One region of the Chryseobacterium sp. MEBOG07 genome, then DNA from elsewhere that is predicted to be linked to it. Evidence: riboswitches for the same ligand, from Rfam matches in the RefSeq annotation. Region 1 holds a riboswitch; each other region holds the start of a gene.
The links. A riboswitch is a leader RNA that binds a small molecule or an ion and turns the genes downstream of it on or off. The one in region 1 is predicted to bind S-adenosylmethionine.
Positions count from the first base shown of each region.

Region 1 (3,287 bases):
CGCCTTTAATCATGCAACAGGACGCTCACCTTTGGTAAGACTTTGGAATATAGATCCTGATGGAGATGGCTACGGAAATGTTGCTCCGGATAACCCTTATTTCAATCAGGTTCCCAAACACTCTTATAATGTGTTTAACGATTTTAATCATACAAGTTCTTCAACTCAATATTACGTTGAAAGATGCCTTCAGCAATGGTTGACAGAATACCGCATCGATGGATTTCGTTGGGATTTAACGAAAGGATTCACTCAAAACTGTTCCGAAAATGATGAAGCCTGTACCAATGCTTATCAGCAAGACAGAGTTGACATTATGAAACATTATGCAGACAGACAGTGGGCTATTGATCCCAATTCTTATATGATCTTCGAACACCTGGGAACAGATGCAGAAGAACAGCAGTGGGCCAATTACAGAATAGCAGAAGGAAAAGGTGTTATGCTTTGGAATAAGCAAACCGATCCCTATAATCAAAATACCATGGGATATAAGGAAAACAGCAATTATGACCGTATGAATCACAGTCTTCATGGCTTTACCAATATGAGTGCTGTGGGATATGGAGAAAGTCATGATGAGGAAAGACTCATGTTTAAAAACCTTGAATATGGTGCCGTCAATGGAGGTTATAGTGTTAAAAATCTGAATACGGCTCTTGAAAGAATGAAAACCTTCGGAGCTACATTTTTCACTATTCCCGGTCCGAAAATGATCTGGCAGTTTGGAGAATTAGGATACGAATTCAGTATCAACAGATGTGCGGACGGTACAATCAACAGCGGATGCAGAACAGATGAGAAACCCGTTGCATTTACGCTGGGATATGATACCAATGCAAACAGAAAAGCAGTGTACGACACATGGGCTAAAATACTCAATATCAGAAACACCCATCAGATTTTCAAATCTAAAACGTACAGTATAGAATCCAATAATCTTACGAATGATCCTGATGGCCTGATCACCAGGATTTATCTCTACGATACAACCATTACTACCGGAATAAAGAATGTGGTGGTATTGGCTAATTATACTACTTCTGCACAAAATGTTGTTCCTTACTTTCCTTACACAGGTCAATGGCAGAATCTGATGGATGACAGTGTTTCCAATATAGCTTCAACAACTGCTCCGATAACTTTACAGCCTGGAGAATTCAGGATTTTCGGAAATTACGCAGGCGCTTTATCCACAACGGATACTCATGCAGCTAATAAATTATCTCTTCAGATTGTTAATAATCCAATACAAAATGGGATCGCAAAATTAATTTTTAACAAAGCAAAAAACGGAGAAATTTTATTTTTCGACATGACCGGTAAAAAGCTGGACTCATTCAAAATTGATAAAGAAAATGGGACTTTTGAAACCAAAATCAATTATCCGCCAGGAACTTATCTGGTTCAATTAAAATCAGAAACAGGAATCGCAATTCAAAAGATGATTGTTAAGTAAAACAAAAAGGCAGATTGGCAGAATAGCTGATTTGCCTTTTTTGTATATTGAAAAAAATAGTCTACTTTTGCGGTAGATTTATCAAGAAAGGTGGAGGGATTTGGCCCAAAGAAACCTTAGCAACCTGTACAATTCAAAAAGTGCAAAGGTGCTAATTCCAACCCGGAAGGGGAGATAAGTGAAGTCAATATTCTTATATGAATTCCATTTCTTGAAGTCTTGTTTATCTGCGAAAAGGTTCGCAGGAATGTTATTATTAATTGGCAAGAACAAAAATGAAAAAATTAAGTACAGCGGTATTTTTGCTGAGTATAATTTTGGTAGCTGCTCAGGAGAATGAGGAGAAAGGAAAACAAATCGAAGACATTATCATTGTCGGAAACCGAAATGTCAAAAGAACAAAACTTGAGACAACGGTTCCTGTAGACGTTATTAATATTGACAAGATCCAGAGAAGCTCTCCACAAATGACTGCTCAGGATCTTCTGAACTATGTGATCCCATCATTCAATGCAGTGAGGCAGTCTGCTTCTGACGGTACAGAACATATTGATCCCGTGTCCTTAAGAGGAATGGGACCAGATCGATTTTGGTATTATTAAACGGAAAAAGAAGGCATTCTACATCGTTAGTCAACTATCAGAATACCGTAGGAAATGGCTCTGTAGGAACAGATCTTGGGACAATTCCCATCATTGCAATTGATAGAATAGAAGTCCTAAGAGACGGAGCTGCTGCACAATATGGTTCCGATGCCATCGCCGGAGTGATCAATATTATTCTTAAAAAAAATGCCGGAGCATCAGCAAGTCTTACTTATGGAGTAACCGGAAGAAATGATGGCGACACTTATCAGGCCGGAGCCAATTACGGAACTTCATTAGGAAAGAAAGACGGCTATATCAATCTTTCACTACAATTAAGCCATAGAGGAAAAACAACAAGAACTCAAAATCATGATTTAGATATTTTCGGAGATAATTTTGCGTATGCGTTTGCAAATGATCCCGAAGCCGCAAGAGCTGCAGATGATGCAAAAATTAAAGAGCGAGGATTGACACGTGACGACTTCAATTTCCAGATCGGAGATGCCCAGATTAGACAGGGACAGCTGTTTTTCAATGCAGAATATCCTTTTAATGATAATTTTAAACTGTATTCTTTCGGAGGTTTCAGTATCAAAGAAGGAAAAGGATTTGGCTTCAGAAGACTTCCAAGCGAAACATCTAATGTCGTTTCATCCATTTACCCAAACGGTTTTCAGGCAAGTCTTGGATCTCAGGTGTATGATGTCTCTTATGCTGTAGGCGCAAAATATAATGTCAATGACTGGCTATTTGACCTGAGTAATACGTTCGGAAGCAATACTTTCAATTATAATGTAAGCAATACCAATAATGCTTCTCTTGGGGCAAAATCGCCAGCCCGTTTTTATGCAGGAGCTCATAGTTTCCTTCAAAATACCGTTAATCTTGATGTTTCTAAAAATATAAAGCGGTTCAATATCGCATTCGGAGGAGAATTCAGATTTGAACAATACCAGATCAAGGCTGGTGATGAGGCTTCTTACACCCAATATGACATCAATGGAAATGTGGCTGCTGAAGGTTCTACAGTGCTTGGTGCGGGCGGATCACAGTCTTTTATCGGGTTTTCTCCCAATAATGCATTGACGAAGGACAGACATTCGACCGCAGTATACGCAGATGTTTCCTATGATTTAGATAAAAAGCTGAATATTGATGCCGCTGCAAGATTTGAAAATTACTCAGATTTTGGAAATACATTGAATGGAAAACTCGCTGTACGATATGAATTTGTAAAAAAT
Region 1 is NZ_CP084579.1:545,593-548,879, forward strand. It holds gene LF886_RS02555 (alpha-amylase family glycosyl hydrolase) at 1-1,459, shown strand, start outside; SAM riboswitch class I at 1,535-1,640, shown strand; partial or broken gene LF886_RS02560 (TonB-dependent receptor plug domain-containing protein) at 1,735-2,168, shown strand; gene LF886_RS02565 (TonB-dependent receptor plug domain-containing protein) at 2,742-3,287, shown strand, end outside.

Region 2 (3,287 bases), 870 kb from region 1:
TACAGTATCATTCTGAATTTCGTTATAAAACTCTTCAGCTTCAGCTTGTCGGGTATTGAAAATATGATCGAAACTGTTAAAAGGTTCATCCGTTTCGTCAGGACACAATCTGAATTCAAAGACTTTTGATTCTCCTGCACCGATAAGCTCATCAATTAGAAAAGAAGCTTTTGTTCCTTTTTTTTCAGGATTTACGGTATTTCCCTGATGAATAATAAAATCATTGATTCCATCTTTGAAATAAGCATTCTCTGCTTTGGGAGCTCCGTAAAGTTTGGAAGTATTCGTTTCGTTATCACAAAATACACTTTTTGCATTTGTATTTCGGGAATACAGCTTTTTGATTGATATACTGTCATGACCAATATTAATACTTCCGTCATGAGAAGCATTGATCTCTCCTTTATAAGTATTGTATCCCCATTTCCAGTTATTTCTGAACCATACCGTAGGAGCTACCAGAATAGGAGCCTCATGCTGGCTTCGATTACAAACGGTGACTCTTGCTAGGATATCGTTGTGATCGCCTTTACAGTATTCAATGAAAATATCGAAATATTCGTCATTATCAAAAATTCCAGTGTCGAAAATCTCATACTCCGGTTCCTTTTTACTGCGTTTTCCGTTTTCTGTAACAAGATCATCGTAAGGAAATTCATTAATTGGGTATTTATACACCATCTTCATATAGCTGTGGGTAGGCGTATTGTCCAGATAATAAAATATTTCTTTGATGTCTTCACCATGATTTCCCTGAGGATTGCTCAATCCAAAGAATCGTTCTTTTACCATTTTATCTTTCCTGTTCCAGAAAGAAAAAGCAAAACAGAAAATCTGCTTTACATCAGAAATCCCGGCGATCCCTTCTTCTCCCCAGCGGTAAGCATAGCTTTCGGCATTATGATGATTGGTAAAATTCCATGCATTCCCATTCGGGCTGTAATCTTCACGTACATTTCCCCACTGGCGGTTGCTTACATAAGGTCCCCAGTTTTTCCATTTAGTATCTTGTAATCTTTCTTTTTCAACGGTCATATTTCATCATTTTTCAATACGAAGTTAGTTTTTTTGAGAAGTAATTCCAATTTTTTTCATCTGAATAATTATTAATATAGCCTTGAAATACTTGTATTTAAGGGCTGTTTTAAATATTAAAATAATTTTTTTTGAAATTAAAAGAAAAGAACTACCTTTGCATCATTCGTTCATTTAAATATTGAAAATGTTATCAAGAAAGGTTGAGGGATTAGACCCTATGAAACCTTAGCAACCCTTTGTGCAAGCAAAGAAGGTGCTACGTTCTACCAATTTATTTTGGACAGATAACTTACTGAAGTTCTTTTCAGCCATTTCCTGTGGCATTTTCAATTGTATTTGTATTAAAATATAATAGAATTGAAAACAGAACTAAACTATATTAATCTTTCGTATCAAACTTATTCCCAAAAGGAATATCATATCTCATTAAGCTATCAGCTTTTTGGGAAAGATCTGTTTACAGCACCCATCATTCTAATCAACCATGCTCTTACCGGAAACTCAAATGTATCGGGAGAAAAAGGATGGTGGAAACAATTGGTGGGAGAAAATCAGCTTGTTGATACCGATCAATATACTGTTCTGTGTTTCAATATACCCGGAAACGGTTATGACGATTTTTTAATTGAAGACTATGAAGACTTTACACCTTCAGATATCGCAGCGATATTTCTGAAAGGACTTGAAGCTTTACATATCAAAAATATATATGCCATTATTGGAGGCTCTCTTGGAGGGGGAATTGCATGGGAAATGCTTGCTAAGCAGCCGGATCTTGCAGAAATATTTATCCCCATAGCCTGTGATTACAGAACACACGACTGGCTTCATGCTCAATGTCTGGTTCAAAAGTTTTTATTGAATGATAAAGATGAACCATTACAGAAAGCAAGAATTCATGCGATGCTCTGTTATAGAACTCCACAATCACTCAACGATAGATTTCAAAACCAATATAATCAGGACAAACAACGCCTGGAATCAGAAGACTGGCTGGTTTATCATGGTAATGCATTAAACGAAAGGTTTAGTTTAAAGGCATACAAACTGATGAACCATCTCTTGATGAATATTAATACTGATGAAAAAGCACTGGAGAAGATCGAAGCACGAATGCACATGATCTCCGTAGATACAGACTTATTCTTCCCGGCTTCTGAAATCCGAATGTGTTTTGAAAACTTAAAAGAGAAAAATAAGGATGTTTCTTATCACGAGATCCAATCTATACACGGGCATGACGCCTTCCTAATGGAATATCAACAATTAAATAATATCATAAAAAACATTTTATAGAAGTAATGAAAAATGCTAACGAAATAAAATTTTTGAAGAACAGATCAATCATCAAATTTGAAGGAGAAGATTTCCTGGGAGAAATCGGGATTGACGGAAGAATTTTTAAAGCGCTTACTTTAGCGCGCATCAGTGTAGGAGTAATCTCTCAACAGGCCATAGAAAACGGAATTTCTATTTTGGTTCAGGAAATTGATGCAGAAAAAGCAGTCGCTTGTCTTATTGATGAGTTCGAAGCAGAAAGAAAATCTGGAAAAGTTTCTCAAATCTATAGTATCAATAATGTTTCTGTGATCGGTTTTGTAGCAGAAGATTTCAATAAAGTCTTTGCCGAACTGGCAAGAAACAATGTTTTCCCATTATTGCTGAATCAGGTAGCCGGAGAAAACAGAGTTAATATCGTAGTGACTTCTTCACAGGATGAAAAAACAAAAAACATCATAGAATCTGAAATTTTCAAAAAACCAAAGACAGTTCATCTGGCAATCATTGGTCACGGAAATGTAGGAAAGACATTGATACAACAAGTCTTGGAATCTGCAGAAGAAATTAAAAAACGTAAAAAAATAGACCTTAGAGTAGTTGCGGTAGCCAATTCAAAGAAAATTGCCTTCAACAAAAAAGGATTTGATGCCAATTGGGGTGATGAGGTTTTGACAGCAGAACATCCATCGAATGTAGAAGAACTGATCAATTTCTCTAATGAAAATCAACTGGAGAACCTGATTGTTGTGGATAACACAGCGAGTAAGGATTTTGTGAAGAACTACCATGCTTTAGCAGAAAACGGATTTGATCTGGTTTCTTCCAACAAAATTTTCAATACCCTTCCAATTGAAGAGTACAGAAAACTAAGATATACGTTGAGTAAAAACAACAGACGTTATCTGTATGAAACTAATGTTGGTGCAGGTTTACCGTTAATTGATACCATAAAATTATTACACCTTTCA
Region 2 is NZ_CP084579.1:4,862,075-4,865,361, reverse strand. It holds gene LF886_RS22405 (MGH1-like glycoside hydrolase domain-containing protein) at 1-1,035, opposite strand, end outside; SAM riboswitch class I at 1,223-1,329, shown strand; gene LF886_RS24215 (alpha/beta fold hydrolase) at 1,396-2,334, shown strand; gene LF886_RS24210 (ACT domain-containing protein) at 2,340-3,287, shown strand, end outside.
Region 2: linked by a shared signal. The riboswitch ahead of LF886_RS24215 (alpha/beta fold hydrolase) and the one ahead of LF886_RS02560 (TonB-dependent receptor plug domain-containing protein) in region 1 are both predicted to bind S-adenosylmethionine.

Region 3 (3,287 bases), 710 kb from region 1:
TCGTAGACGTTTTTTCCAGTGTTGTTCCCGGTTCTCCACCAAGGCTGATAAACCGGTATAGCTCCTGATAAGCGTAATAAAGTGGTTGTCCGTTTGGTCGAAGTAATTTATCATTCCCCTGTCCTCCGTAGCTGGCACGTAATGTCAACTGATTGAAGACATTCAGGCTTTTAATAAATTCCTCATTTGAAATCTTCCATGAACCTCCTACTGACCAGAATCTCCCCCATCTGTTATCTTTCTCAAATCTTGAAGAACTGTCTGCTCTTCCTGAAGCTGATAGGAAATAAGTATTATTATAATCGTACTCTACTTTTCCAAGAAAACTCAATAAGCTTAGTTTATTACTGTTTCCACTGAAACTTCCTAATAAAGAAGCGGCATCCGGCTCATAATAGTAAGGCAATGAGAACTGGCTTCTCGTTCCTGAAATCGTCTGATAATCGTATTTATAGAATTCGTGTCCTGCCAAAACATTTACATGGTGCTTTCCAAATTTCTTATCATAGGTAAGAATATTACTGGTTGTATAAGAAAGCGTTCTGGCACTGCTTTTCGTCACCGAACCTCCAATTTCAGCACCTTGTCCCAGCAATGGATTTGAATAAAAATGTCCATAATAATTGACTAAATCCACAGAAAAACTTGACTTGAATTTCAACTCCGGTAAAAAGGTAAATTCCATGAATCCTTTCCCTGAGAAGTTATCTTCTTTATTTTCATTTTTATCCAGTGGCAGCGTTGCTGCAGCATTCTGGTTCTGAAGTGCATTCGTAGGTCTGTACTTCCCAAAATCATAAATTCTGTCTCCGGCAGCATCCAGCACAAATGATCCATCAGGATTTCTTTCATAATAAGGATAGAATGAAGGAATAAATCTTGCCGCATTGATGATATTGCTTGCTTTGGAATCTGAAGAAGTAGGTGCCTGCTGTACACTGTTTGTATAGCTTAAGTTCACCCCAACATTCAGCCATTTTTTCACTTCAGAATTGATCTTTAATCGGGTATTGTATCTTTTAAATCCTGATTCAATAGCCATTCCTTTATCATCCAGATAGCCCAGGGAAAAGAAATAATTACTTTTCTCACTTCCTCCACTGATATCCAGATCTACCTGATTTCTTGAAGCCACTCTCTGTAAGATGTCTCTCCAGTCGTCATTCCATAAAGGGGATGCACCAGGCAATAGCTTCCCGTCTGTTCCTACTGGTTTTGAATAACCTGTTCCGTAAGGGTTGATCCCAAGTGTAGAAACAAGATTGTCTGTCGCCATCTGGGCTGCCTGTTGAGAAGACACTTTGCCAGATTGATAACCGTTTCTCAATGCTTCCCAATATAATTGAAAATACTGATCTGTATTAACCTGTTCGTAATCTTTTACCGCTCTTCCTGAGAACCCCTGGCTGATATTAAAATTAACTTTCGCCTCTCCTTTTTTACCTGATTTTGTAGTAATAATGATAATCCCATTAGCCCCTCTTGAACCATACAATGCACTTGCTGTAGCATCTTTCAGAACACTTATAGATTCAATATCACTTGGACTGATAGAGTTCAGGTTTCCGTCAAATGGAATCCCGTCCACTACATATAACGGATCACTGGAAGCACTTATGGAACCAATTCCCCTGATTCGGATGGTAGAAACTGCACCTGGCTGCCCTGAAGCACTTGTCGTTTGAATCCCTGCAACCTGCCCTTCCAAAGCTTTGGTAATATTGGTGACAGGTCTGTTATTGATCTTATCGCCGGAAATGGTTGCTACTGAACCTGTATAGCTGTTTCTTTTCGCCTTTCCATAGGCTACCACCACTACTTCATCAATTTCTTTTTCATGGAGGCTATCTTTTTCGGCTTGGAATTTTGTGCATTTACATTGGTAATTCCCAGAAAAAATGCAGCAACCGGAGGTATCCAAGCTTTAGAATTAAATAAATATTTACTAATCATAATCAATTTTGTTTATCATATATTAAAAACTTACCCTTTGCAGAAAAGACAGCAAAGGGCATCGATAAATACGACAAACCAAATGCTTATTTTTCCTTTAAAGGCTGAACGTAACACCTTGCCTCTAGAGGTAGGTTGTCAAGATTTCACTGGGTCAGTTCCCTCCATCTTTCTTTATAAGCCGATCGAAATATGACTGCAAAGCTATAAAGTTTTAGTCTACAAAACAAGTAGACTTATATTTTTTCATGATAAATTTTTGAAAATTAACATAATATTTTAATAAAAGTCATTAAAATAGGGAGTTACATCCGTTATCACTTTCACAAACATGATAAATATCATTATCAATAATTCAATTGAGCATATTGTATGCTTTAATGAAATTTTTGACCATTAATTGAAAAAAGTTTTTAATTTTATAGGATGAAAGTTTTGATTATAAACGGTCCTAATCTCAACCTTTTAGGTACCAGAGAACCGGAAATCTATGGAAGCGTTTCTATGGAAAGCTATTTGGAAATTTTAAGATCCGAGTTTCAGTCTCATGAATTAAAATATTACCAGTCGAATATTGAAGGAGAGCTCATCAACAGGCTTCAGGAAGATGATTTTGATGCGGTAGTTATTAATCCCGGAGCTTTTACTCATTATTCCTATGCCATTGCGGATTGTTTAAAAAATATCCGAAAGCCAAAAGTAGAGGTTCACATCAGCAATATCTATAAACGAGAAGAGTTCAGACAGAAATCTGTGACAGCTGCCAATACGGATGCTGTTTTATCTGGCTTCGGAATGGATGGATATAGATTGGCTTTATTAAGCTTGAACTAATTTTCAGGAATTATTTTGCCAACTGATTCCACAGATTTTCAAAGATCATTATAGATAGTAAGAGAATAATTTATGAAGATAAAGGATAAGATTTATTGTAAAAACATTGGGATATATTCCGGGCAATTAACGAAAAGAAAATCTTATAGTATCGAAGAAATAAACACTGAAAATGTAAGGGTTCAGAATGATGAAGGAAGACTGAGATGGTATTCGAAATTTTATTTTAGTTTAAACAATCAACCAGAAATAATTTCTATTAACATAGATGATAAAATAGAAAATATTGAATCTGATGCCATAGAAGTAACTATTATGTTTTCCAACAAAGCAAAATATTGGATGACTTTCACTACTCCAACGTATTTAGATAAAATATTGGACGAAGAGTCTTATTTTTCTTCAAAACATTTTATGATCATAAAACATCTAACTGAAGAATCAATCAAATCAACAGTCATAAAACTTGATGAACACAATGAGTTGATTGAAAGTTGTAA
Region 3 is NZ_CP084579.1:5,023,631-5,026,917, forward strand. It holds gene LF886_RS23190 (SusC/RagA family TonB-linked outer membrane protein) at 1-1,921, opposite strand, end outside; SAM riboswitch class I at 2,037-2,136, opposite strand; gene LF886_RS23195 (type II 3-dehydroquinate dehydratase) at 2,380-2,787, shown strand; gene LF886_RS23200 (hypothetical protein) at 2,860-3,287, shown strand, end outside.
Region 3: linked by a shared signal. The riboswitch ahead of LF886_RS23190 (SusC/RagA family TonB-linked outer membrane protein) and the one ahead of LF886_RS02560 (TonB-dependent receptor plug domain-containing protein) in region 1 are both predicted to bind S-adenosylmethionine.